Regions from separate parts of the Paenibacillus sp. FSL M7-0420 genome, predicted to be linked through region 2. Evidence: predicted binding sites of a transcription regulator. Region 2 holds the regulator's gene; the other holds the start of a gene.

Region 1 (6,248 bases), 950 kb from region 2:
GCAAAATTGATGAGCTGGCGGACAAGGTCCGCGGCGGCTGATTATTTTTTTTCTAGTGCGGTATGCGTTATAATGATATAATATTATAAAATTAATGTGAAATTTTTGGGCAGATCTCAAATAGGGGGTAAGCGTTTCATGACAAAGCACCCGGTAGTTGTTCGGTTGAAGACGGGGCTCCATGCTCGGCCGGCAGCATTGTTTGTGCAAGAAGCTAATAAGTTTTCGTCGGAGATTTTCGTGGAAAAAGACGATAAAAAAGTGAACGCCAAGAGTATCATGGGCATTATGAGCCTCGCGATCAGTTCCGGTACGGAGATCCACATCAGCGCAGACGGTGCAGACGCGGAACAGGCTGTAACCGCTTTGACCAGTCTGGTAAGCAAGGAAGAGCTTGAGAATCAATAAATGCTACATGGTCTAACCAAAAGCCCTTAGGGGCTTTTTTTCATATCGGAAATGTCATCCGCCTGTTCTGGACCGGGACGGGGAACAAATAAAAAATAAATATCGTACATTGCTCATGCAACTTTTACCATGCTGTCCCGTCTAGAGGGTAATAACACTTAAACGAATCGAAAGGGGATGGCAAGCATGAGAAAATGGGGTAAATCGATTGGATCAGTTCTGCTGGCAGCTAGCTTGATGATTGGAGGAATGGGGTTGAGCGGAGTGCTGAAGGGTCCTGAAAAGGCTTACGCCGACGAAGTACAGAAGAATATTGTGAACGTGGTGGGCAAAGGCGAGCTATCGATCAAACCGGATATTGCGTATCTCTCCATCGGGGTAACGACAACTGCCGAAACTGCGCAGGAAGCACAGAAAGGCACTGCCGCGAAGGTCTCCAAGCTGACCGCTTTGTTCAAGACCACCTGGGGTATTGCGGACAAAGACATTCAGAGCACACAGTTCTACGTACAGCCTAACTACACTTACAGCGAGAAGGACGGCCAGAAGGTAAAAGGCTATAACGCCCAGCACACGCTGGAGGTCTCTTACCGCGATCTGACAAAGGTTGGACAATTGCTGGACGCTGCTTCTGCGGCCGGAGCGAACAACATCGGTAACGTGCGGTTTGCGATTGAAGATCCGTCCGCCTTTGAAGCACAGGCTATCGAGAAGGCTATGCAGAATGCAGATGTCAAAGCTGCGGCCATTGCCAAAGCAGCGAAACGCGGATTGGGCATGGTAGTCACTGTCGTTCAGAGCGATGACGGGAATCATCCGATAATCTTCGCTCAAGCAGAAGCGATGCAGAAATCCGCAATGGATAACGCTGCCGGAAGCTCCGTTGAACCCGGGCAGGTTAAGGTCACTACCCAATTGAGTGTAACGTATGAACTGAAATAAACGTTTCGCAAGAGGCGCTTGCTCTGCTGTTATAAGCAGGGCAGGCGCTTTTTATAATCATATAAATGAATGTATATGCACATATGCGCTTTTGAAATCTCTCAGTTTGTTTAAATTAAGGTAACAGGATCTTTAGATAATCATGGCAAACCTTAAGAAACTGTAAAGCGGATTGTAACATCCCCCGCTAGTTCTTTTACTATAATAGGAACAGTGATACGGAAGAACACACATCATGACTAATCATACCACCAGGTGGAAGGGGAAATAACAATGAATTCGAACTCTAAGAAATACATCCGCAGATGGGGTGCGGGAATGCTCGCAGCAGGAATTCTGCTGGGCGGAACAGGAATCCTTCAGGCAGACATTACGGAGGCCGCTCCGGCAGCCGCTTCGGCCAAAGTCAAATCCTCATCTGTAGTGCTGAAGGTTAACGGTAAAAATGCAGCCCAGGCGGGCCTGCTCCAGGAAGGAAAGGTATGGGTGCCGGTAACCTTCCTGCGCGATGCGCTGGGGATGCCGCTCTCTTATGATAAAGCGGAGAAGACTTATTCTATAGGAACAGGTACTGCGCAATTGAAGCTGGCAATTATGGATTACGGCATTATGATCCGAGTGAACAACTATTATATTGGTGAATATGAGGGCAAACAACTGAACAACCGGCTGTACGTCCCGTTCCAGCTGATTAACGATTACATGGGCTATAAAGGGGACTGGAACGCTGCTGCAGGACAGCTGAATCTGACGAAAAGGACGCAGAATGCCGTAACAATCAAGACAGCGAGCTATACGAAGGACTATAAGGATGCGCCAATCAAGCTGGATTATCCGCAGGTCAGCGGTCTGGCGAACGCCGGGGCAGAGAAGGCGATCAATGATCTGATCAAGCAGACCGTTCTGAACTATGCGAAGGATGCTGAAGATCAAATCTCCAAGCGGTCGAAGGATGACCGGCCGTATGAATTCGAAGGCGGTTATGTGGTCACGTACAACCAGGATGGTGTGCTCAGCCTAATCACTAATCAATACGGGTATACCGGCGGTGCCCATGGGATGACTTACCGCAATGCGTTCACCTTCTCGCTCAAAGACGGGAAACGTCTGTTGCTGGGCGACCTGTTCGGTGCCAATCCTAATTACAAGAAACAGCTCAATGCCAAGCTGGCCACCGAGATCAAAGCTAACGGGGGTTATCTGGGCGGGTTCAACGGTCTGGATACAGAGAAGTATTTCTATTTAAAAGATGGCAAAGCGGTGCTCTTCTTCCAGTTATACGAATACACCGCATATGCCGAGGGTTTCCCGGAATTCAACTTCAGCTTCAAGGAACTCCTGCCGGACGGAAGCAGTCCGTTCGCAGCGCTGAAATAATACAGCCTAATACTGACCCTTGTGCTCTATGACGAGCACAAGGGTTGTTTGCGTTTTAATGGACTAATCGGGCGGCCCTGCCGTTACCACTTCACCCGGCCTTTCATAAATTAAAGAAGGCAAGCAGCTTATAACGGGGAGGGAAAGAGTATGGTCTATCAGTATACGGCCATTGGGGATTCACTCACAACCGGCTTCGGGGCGCTTCCCGGGAACGGCTTCGTCCCCGTCTACCGGCGGATGGCGGAAGGGAGACTCGGCACGCCGGTGGTGCCGGCGAATCTTGGCGTCAACGGTCTGACCACCGGGGGGCTGAAGCAACGGCTGAGGAGCTCGAACGTCTACCGGGCGGCGGTGAAGGATGCGCAGATCATTACGCTGTCCATTGGCGGCAATGACTTGATTAAGGCAGCCCGGGCAGCCGGGCCCCGGCCCGGTGAATTCCAGGGCTTGCTGAAGCAGGCGCTTAGGGACTGCAAGCGTAACTACAGCGACATCATGGGTAGCCTGACACAGCTCAAAGCGGGCTCCCGCAGCCCCTACATCCTCCGGATGGTAGGGCTCTATAACCCATATCCCCAGGTGGATGAAGCAACAGAGTGGGTGCGCGAGTTCAACCGCTATGCATCAGGCTACAGCAGCAGTAACGTAGGGTTTGCTTCGATCTACCATGAGTTTGCCGGTAATGAGCGGGGGCTGCTGTTCCTGGACCATATTCACCCGAACAGCAGAGGCTACCGCGTAATTGCAGGCAAGCTGGACGCTTTGGGTTACGGGGGCTTAAGGTAGGGTGTGGAACGGTGCAGGAACAATCAAAGAGGCTGCTACGGACCAGATGGTCTGTAACAGCCTCTTAGTAAATTCATGAAATTAAGTACTTATACGCCTGTCGGCAGAGTCTTCTCAATTACCTTGTCCACGATACCATATTCGGCAGCGTCTGCAGCGCTCATGAAGTAGTCGCGGTCGGTATCCTTCTCGATCTTCTCCAGCGGCTGGCCCGTACGTTCGGAGAGGATGCGGTTCAGCTTCTCACGCAGCTTGATGATGCGGCGGGCACGGATCTCGATATCCGAAGCCTGGCCCTGGGCACCGCCTAGCGGCTGGTGAATCATGATCTCGCTGTTCGGCAGGGCGAAGCGCTTGCCCTTGGCGCCGGCGTTCAGCAGGAACGCCCCCATGGAAGCGGCCATACCTACACAGATGGTGGATACATCCGGCTTAATGTATTGCATTGTATCGAAGATGGCCATACCCGCTGTGATGGAACCGCCTGGGCTGTTCACATACAGGTGAATATCCTTATCCGGGTCCTCGGCAGCCAGGAAGAGCATTTGTGCGATGATGGAATTGGCAACCACGTCATTAACCTCCGTTCCAAGGAAAATGATGCGGTCCTTCAGCAGGCGGGAATAGATGTCATAAGCGCGCTCACCGCGGTTGCTCTGTTCTACTACCATAGGAATATAACTCACGTGGAAAACCTCCTTGAAATTGGTGCTTCGAATGTGTTCATTTTTTACTGTTACCGTATTAACCACATGATAAACAAATTCAAACAAAAAGTCAAAGAAAGTCAAACTTACTTTCAAAAAAAAGAGCCCTCAAGCGGCTCTTTGGTTAAATATAATATAATCGTCACTAAATTATGTACAAGCTTGAAAATAATGGCGCGCCCGCCAAGAATCGAACTTGGATCTCAGGCTTCGGAGGCCTACGTCATATCCATTGGACCACGGGCGCAACAGAAATTATTATAATATACTTCTCGGATAAAAGCAATGCGTATTAGGCATCCTGCGCAAAAATAGTTTTCTCTGCCTCCATTAATAGAGCCGGAGATGCGTCTCCTGCCTGCGGCCTGCCGGACAAGCCCATGTATAAGATGAAAGCGGGCTGAGAATTATAGTCTCGGAACACTTGCACTCGGCGTCAGTTTTGGGTAGAATATGGGTGGGACTTAAAAAGTTAACCCGGGACATTTTGAGACCACGAACAAGGGATAAGAGAAAGACGAAGTTGCAGGAGTGAAAGCATGCGTAATCTATTGGAAATCCAAAAGCAGCTTCTGCCTGATCTCATGGAAACCCTTAAGAGACGGTATACGATTCTACATCAGATCATGCTGTCCGATATTATTGGGCGCAGGACGCTAGCCGCATCGCTTGATATGACCGAGCGGGTGCTGCGTGCCGAGACGGATCTTCTGAAATCGCAGGGGCTCATTGAGATCGAGAGCGTCGGTATGCGCATTAGCGATGCCGGTCGCAGACTGCTTGACCTGCTGGAGCCGGTCGCCAAGAGCCTATTCGGCCTGGATGATCTGGAAGAGAAAATTCGTACTACGTACGGTCTCACCAAAGTAATTGTGGTTCCTGGCGATTGTGAGACATCGCCGTTCACCAAGCGTGAACTGGGGCGCGCAGGCTCCAAGGCACTGCTCAGTGTACTGCGAAGTGACGATACGATTGCCGTCACAGGCGGATCAACCCTGGCCGAAATGGCCGATCAGCTGACCCCGCCGCTATCCCTTTCCTATAAGAACGCCTGGGTTGTTCCGGCGCGCGGAGGACTGGGAGAGAGCATGGAGATACAGGCCAACACTATTGCTTCAACCATGGCCAAACGGATTGGCGCCAATTACCGTCTGCTGCATGTGCCCGATCTGCTTAGCGGAGACGCTTATCAGTCGCTTGCACAGGACTCCAATATTGGAGAGATTGTACAAATTATCCGCAGATCGCGTATTATTGTACATGGAATAGGTGATGCCATTGAAATGACCCACCGCCGCAAGCTGGACTCCGGGACGATCTCAGAGATTCAAGGCGAGGGTGCTGTAGCCGAATCCTTCGGATACTATTTCAATGAGGACGGCGAAGTGGTTCACACTATGCTGACCATGGGGCTGCGCCTGGAAGACATTATCCGTACAGAAGTCGTTATCGGTATTGCCGGAGGCAAACGCAAGGCGAAGGCCATTCATGCGATGCTGCGGTTCGGACAAGAGGATATTCTCGTCATCGACGAGGCGGCGGCTGCCGAAATCGGCAAGGAAATCGACACACAGCTACAAAAGGTCCTATAGATTCCATTAAATGGGACGCGCGCAAAGGGTTTATGCATTATACTTAACATTGTTGTCTTGACGAGCCTCACGGCCTGTCTTGAATAAATAAAACGAACTCTAGGAGGAACTATTCAATGAGTGTAAAAGTTGGTATTAACGGTTTTGGACGTATTGGACGCCTTGCATTCCGCCGTATTCAAAATGTAGAAGGTATCGAAGTGGTAGCAATCAATGACTTGACTGACGCTAAGATGCTTGCTCATTTGCTTAAATATGATACAACTCAAGGTAAATTCCAAGGCGATGTTGAAGTGCATGACGGCTTCTTCAAAGTGAACGGTAAAGATGTTAAGGTTTTGGCTAACCGCAACCCTGAAGAGCTTCCTTGGGGAGAGCTTGGCGTTGATATCGTTCTGGAATGTACTGGTTTCTTCACAACTAAAGAAGCCGC
Region 2 (6,248 bases):
CTTAGAGCCTGCTTCATCAATCAGGTCAATCGCCTTGTCCGGCAGGAACCGGTCAGGAATGTAGCGGTCAGACAGCTTGACTGCTTCCACAATGGCTTCATCTGTAATCTTCACCCGGTGATGGGCTTCGTACCGGTCACGAAGACCGAACAGAATCTGTACAGCTTCCTCAGGGGAAGGCTGATCCACTGTGATCGGCTGGAAGCGGCGCTCCAGCGCGGCGTCCTTCTCAATATATTTGCGGTATTCATCAAGCGTTGTGGCACCGATGCATTGCAGCTCACCACGGGCGAGGGCAGGCTTCAGGATGTTGGAGGCATCAATCGCGCCTTCCGCACCACCCGCTCCGATCAGCGTGTGCAGCTCATCAATGAACAGCACGATGTTGCCAGCCTGGCGAATCTCATCCATGATTTTTTTGAGGCGGTCTTCGAATTCACCGCGGTATTTCGTACCAGCCACTACAGAGCCCATATCGAGGGTCATGACACGTTTGTCGCGCAGCGTCTCCGGAATTTCATTGTTGATGATCTTTTGAGCCAGACCTTCGGCAATCGCCGTTTTACCAACCCCAGGTTCACCGATCAGCACCGGATTGTTCTTGGTCCGGCGGCTCAGCACCTGAATGACACGCTCAATTTCCTTGCTGCGGCCGATCACAGGGTCGAGGTTACCGTCCTTGGCATAGGCCGTCAGATCGCGGGCCAGGCCGTCCAGCGTTGGCGTGCTGACGTTAGCCGGAGCTCCGCTGTGGCTGGAGGTGGCTTCACTGCTGCCCAGGAGCTGCAATACCTGCTGGCGGGCCTTGTTCAGGCTAATGCCGAGATTGTTCAGCACACGGGCGGCTACGCCCTCTCCCTCGCGGATCAGACCGAGCAGGATATGCTCTGTTCCCACATACGTGTGACCCAGCTTGCGGGCCTCGTCCATGGACAGCTCGATCACCTTCTTGGCACGAGGAGTATAAGCGATGTTGGTCGGTTGTTCCTGACCTCTGCCAATCAGTGTTTCCACTTCATCCTGTATCTTCTCCAGACCCAGACCAAGTCCGATCAATGCCTTAGCGGCAATGCCGTCTCCTTCACGAATCAGTCCGAGTAAAATATGCTCTGTCCCAATGTTGTTGTGTCCCAAACGTACGGCTTCTTCCTGCGCCAGCGCCAGCACCTTTTGTGCGCGTTCCGTAAATCTTCCAAACATCATATCTCCTGCACCTCCACGGATAATAAATATCTATAATTTAATGTTGTGATCCCAGTGTCTCCCGGAGCAGCTTCGCCCGGTACATATCGCGTTCAGTAGGCGACAGCTCGTCACCGAACAGCTTTTGCAGAAAGCCCGGCTGAGTCTTGACATTCAGCTCATTGAGCACTGAAATCGAAGGCCCTTCCAGAATCCCCAGATCTACACCAAGCCGCAGATCGGAGAGCCGCTGTGCCGATTCTTTCAGTTCCATCACAGCAGCATAGGCCAGAATTCCGTAGGAGCGCTTGATACGGTCCGTAATCCGCAGAGCGGAATCGACCAGCAGGCGTTCACGGGCGTTGCGTTCATGCTCTATAATCTGGGTGACTACGCTGTGAAGATTCTCAATAATCTCATTTTCGGTCTGTCCGAGCGTAATCTGGTTGGAGATCTGAAAGATATTCCCTACTGCTTCGCTGCCTTCACCGTAAATTCCTCTAACGGTAAGCCCCACCTGATTAACTGCGGACAAAATGCGGTTGATCTGATGCGTCATGACCAAGGCCGGCAGATGCACCATAACCGAGGCTCTCAGCCCTGTTCCCACATTGGTGGGACAGCTTGTTAAGTAGCCTCTGCGGTCATCGAAGGCGTAATTGACAGCAGCCTCGAAAATATCATCGATGGCGGTTGCCCTTACCCAGGCTTCTCTGACCTGCAGCCCCGGGAACAGGCATTGAATGCGGAGATGATCCTCCTCATTAATCATAATGCTGACCGACTCGTCCTCATTAAGAATGACTGCCCCGCCTTTGGAATCATCCGCCAGATTAGGACTGATGAGGTGCTTTTCCACCAGTACTTTTTTGTCCAGCTCACCCAGCTCATCCAGTCTCAGCAGCTCGAAGCTGCCGAAGTCGGCCGAAGCTTCACCCTGAAATACGGGGGCAAGCTGCTCCAGCACCTCCTCGGACTGCTCTCTTGAAGCGAGCAGCGGGAACGGAAGATGCTCCAGATTACGGGCGATACGCATACGGCTGCTGATGACAATCTCCGAATGGCTGCCGCCGCAGCGCATCCAGTCACTCAGTGCTTGTTCGGTAAACCGGAGACTTGACATGCCCGGATCCCTCCTATATATCAAAGACTTTACTCTTGTGGCATTTCTTTTTCAAGCTTGCGGATTCTGTCCCTCAGCTCAGCTGCGGTCTCGAACTCCTCCTGCACAATACTCTGCTGCAATTCCTGCTTCAGCTCATCAATCTGGCGCTTGCACATGATCTGTGCGCCCGCCCGCTTGGGCAGCTTGCCAACATGCGCTGTACTGCCATGCACCCGTCTGAAGAGCGGGTCGAGCGTACTGTCGAAATACTTATAGCAGGAGCTGCAGCCGAACCGTCCCAGCTTGCTGAACTGTGAATAGGTCATGCCGCAGTTTTCACACTGCAGACCCTGCACATTCTGTGCTGCTGCCTTGCTCTTGCCTGCGCCTTCCAGATCCAGAAGACCGGAAAGCAAGCTGTGGATAGAGAAGCCTCCCGCAGTTCCGGGAATCAGTTCACCCTTCTCCCGCGCACAGCTTTCGCAGATATGAAATTCCGTCTTCTCCCCGTTCACAATCTTCGTGAAGTGGAGTGTAGCCGGTTTGACGCCGCATTCCTGGCATAGCATGAGCGGTGTCCCTCCTTACCATTTGACAAATTATTTGCCCAATAAAGAGATTAGCATAGCCTTCATAAGCTTGGCACGAATCTCATCCCGGTACGGCAGATTAACCGTCAGGCATTCCCGGGAAACCGCAGACCGCATCAGACACGCTTCACGTTTGGAGAGGAAACGGGCCTCCTCCAGCTGATAAATCAGCCCTTCGGCAGAATTCTGATCAATATCATTCCCTATCGTGGAGTTCAGATGTGCGTATAAGGCCACATTCTGAGGCAGCTCATAGCGTTGAATGCGGATATATCCGCCGCCGCCGCGTTTGCTCTCCACCACATATCCCTTTTCCAATGTGAACCGTGTACTGATGACGTAATTGATCTGTGACGGGACACAGGAGAACTGGTCCGCCAGATCGTTGCGCTGAATTTCCACCGTACCTTCGGGACTTTCATGCAAAATATTCTTCAGATATTGTTCAATAATATCGGAGATATTACGCATCACTCATCCTCCAGTGTGTAAGCATTGGTAAAACCTGTGCTGCGCCAACGCCTGCCGCCCAGAGACATGCTCTTAAGAACTTAACCCTGGCAATGCATTAAGAATCGGCTGCAATAGCCTCTGCACTGCACCTTTTCTCTAAATGTTACATTCTTGAGAACGATGATCTCCGGCCTGCGTTGACTTTGACTTTCTTTGACTTTTTCATATTATAACATATTCTCACTGAATGCCAAGGGGTTACTCTTATTTTTTACGTTTTGGCTGTATTGTATTCCGGTTGCCTGCTTCATTCACTGAATGGAGGCGTTATGTAGTAGGAAAGCTCCTCCCCATCCAAGGGAAGAGGAAGAGCCGTTCTCTGTCAGAAAAAATCGAATAATGCCGTCTCGGCCTGCGGAATCAGCGCTTCAAGCCAAGCTGTCGCCTCCGCAGTCCCGGATAATTGTCCGTACTTTGCCGCCTGAAGCGGACGTTTGTATCCCATCAACAGCACAGTAAGCGTGCCAATACTGCATTCAAGGTCAGCCTCTGACCGCCCGCCCTGAATCCGGTTAAACGTCGCTTCCCCTTGCTCCGACACAGTCCACCGCCATAACCCGTTGTTCCATGACGCATGCTGATCTTCAACATAAAGTACCCGCTCCCGGTCACCCTCCAGCACATTGAAGGTCATGTTCTCCACAAAAGCCTTAGCATTGACGATACGCGCCATGAAGTATGGATAATTCTCCTGTGCAATCCGCGGATCGGGAAGGAGGAAGGGAAGAATATCGTCAGCAGGCACCAGCTTCAGCTGTGCAGCCGTAATCATGGAGTCATGATTGGCCAGGAAGGTCCACAAGCCCTGGCGGGCAAGCTCGTTTCCATAGATGAACTCATCGATGACCAGCTCCTGCTGCACTATTTTATACAGCACATAGCCCTCCGGTTCACCCTGCTCAGAATAAAACACACAGGAATGCGTATCATCATCAAGCACACTTTCCTTCCACCAGGTTTCAGTGCGCTGGAGAGTCCCGTTATACCTCATGGCGAATTGCTCGTACAGCTGCTGGAATACTGCAAGATCCGGGATATCGCGCTTCACGCTGCCCTTAATCTCCTTCTTGTGCGGGAACTTCCCTACCGGAAGGGTGTATTTCTTATACTCACAGTAGATCTCCCAGCCGAATTTACGGTAAAAGGGAATCAGGAACGGATGCAAAAAGGACAACGTCTGACCGGCTTCGTTCATCGTCTGGAGCGCATGGGTCAGCAGATGGGCAACATAACCCTGCCTGCGGTTCTCCGGCCAAGTGGCTACACCGGCGATGCCCCCCATAGAAACGGGCTTGCCTTGTATATATACCTGTAACGGAAGAAGCGTCAGCTTCGCACCTATGCTGTCTCCTTCAAAAATTCCCCAGGTTTGTTCCGGTTTGAAGTTCTCCCTGGCGCGTACTCTATCTTCCGCAGAAACCTTATACTTAAAAGCATACTCGGACAAGCTCAGGCTGTCCTCAAATTCTCCGGCACGTAATTGCCTGATTTCCATTCTGTTCCCCCCGTTACATTCTATAAATTAGCTCCAGATATTTGCTTAATAGAGAGTATAACAAGCCAAGCCGCCGGATGCTAATAAAGGCTGGCCATCCGTTGCAAAAAGAATAGTTATCCACAGCTTTTGCACAGCAAAGCAAAAAACCGGAAAGAGTTTCTTTCCGGCTCAAATGAGTTATCCCCGATTACATTTTATCTATCCACAATATTCACTTTTTATCCACAAAATCGGTGTATTACTTATGTTTTCACTTGACTCATCCACAATATTGTGCGTGATTCCCCCATGATCCGGGGATCATTCTGTTCCTGTAAAGGTATCCACATGTGCGCAACTTTTCTGTACTTCCAGAAATCTATCCACAGCTTTTCCACAGCCCTGCCCGCACGCAAAAAAACCACTGTCGATTGCTCAACAATGGCTCATGTGTGCTTGGCAACGTCCTACTCTCCCAGGACCCTTCGGTCCAAGTACCATCGGCGCTGGAGGGCTTAACGGTCGTGTTCGGGATGGGTACGTGTGGAACCCCTCCGCTATCGCCACCAAACGGGCATTTACAGCGTAAATGCTTCAGGAATTTGATTCCTGAAAACTGAATCCGAAACGAATTTGCGTCTGCCCTTCTTACGGGGCCCCCGGAAAGTACTCGGAATCCGCTTCGTCAGCGTCATCTTCACTTTTTGGGGTAATTTTGGATAAGCCCTCGACCGATTAGTATTGGTCAGCTCCATGCATTGCTGCACTTCCACCTCCAACCTATCTACCTCGTCGTCTTCAAGGGGTCTTACATACTGGGAAATCTCATCTTGAGGGGGGCTTCACGCTTAGATGCTTTCAGCGCTTATCCCGTCCGTACGTAGCTACTCAGCCATGCTCCTGGCGGAACAACTGATGCACCAGCGGTACGTCCATCCCGGTCCTCTCGTACTAAGGACAGCTCCTCTCAAATTTCCTGCGCCCACGACAGATAGGGACCGAACTGTCTCACGACGTTCTGAACCCAGCTCGCGTACCGCTTTAATGGGCGAACAGCCCAACCCTTGGGACCTACTTCAGCCCCAGGATGCGATGAGCCGACATCGAGGTGCCAAACCTCCCCGTCGATGTGGACTCTTGGGGGAGATAAGCCTGTTATCCCCAGGGTAGCTTTTATCCGTTGAGCGATGGCCCTTCCATGCGGTACCACCGGATCACTAAGTCCGACTTTCGTCCCTGCTCGACTTGTAGGTCTCGCAGTCAAGCTCCCTTATGCCTTTGCACTCTGCGAATGATTTCCAACCATTCTGAGGGAACCTTTGAACGCCTCCGTTACTCTTTAGGAGGCGACCGCCCCAGTCAAACTGCCCGCCTGACACGG

Evidence for each region. Region 2 encodes CtsR, which represses protease genes until heat stress. Its sites were predicted from a motif close to ATGGTCAATAAAGGTCAAACA; they were not measured.
Region 1: a site for CtsR is predicted at 4,290-4,310, ahead of clpP (ATP-dependent Clp endopeptidase proteolytic subunit ClpP). Genes of this name have one in related genera too.

Annotation. Positions count from the first base shown of each region.
Region 1 covers NZ_JBBOCJ010000001.1:7,460,776-7,467,023, forward strand. Annotated here, with positions in the region: gene whiA (DNA-binding protein WhiA) at 1-41, shown strand, start outside; gene MKX51_RS32300 (HPr family phosphocarrier protein) at 139-408, shown strand; gene MKX51_RS32305 (SIMPL domain-containing protein) at 595-1,350, shown strand; gene MKX51_RS32310 (PdaC/SigV domain-containing protein) at 1,624-2,727, shown strand; gene MKX51_RS32315 (GDSL-type esterase/lipase family protein) at 2,878-3,516, shown strand; gene clpP (ATP-dependent Clp endopeptidase proteolytic subunit ClpP) at 3,606-4,202, opposite strand; tRNA gene MKX51_RS32325 (tRNA-Arg) at 4,396-4,470, opposite strand; gene MKX51_RS32330 (sugar-binding transcriptional regulator) at 4,763-5,815, shown strand; gene gap (type I glyceraldehyde-3-phosphate dehydrogenase) at 5,932-6,248, shown strand, end outside.
Region 2 covers NZ_JBBOCJ010000001.1:6,515,644-6,521,891, forward strand. Annotated here, with positions in the region: gene clpC (ATP-dependent protease ATP-binding subunit ClpC) at 1-1,203, opposite strand, end outside; gene MKX51_RS28055 (protein arginine kinase) at 1,241-2,305, opposite strand; gene MKX51_RS28060 (UvrB/UvrC motif-containing protein) at 2,335-2,856, opposite strand; gene MKX51_RS28065 (CtsR family transcriptional regulator) at 2,887-3,348, opposite strand; gene MKX51_RS28070 (GNAT family N-acetyltransferase) at 3,713-4,885, opposite strand; rRNA gene rrf (5S ribosomal RNA) at 5,322-5,438, opposite strand; rRNA gene MKX51_RS28080 (23S ribosomal RNA) at 5,583-6,248, opposite strand, start outside.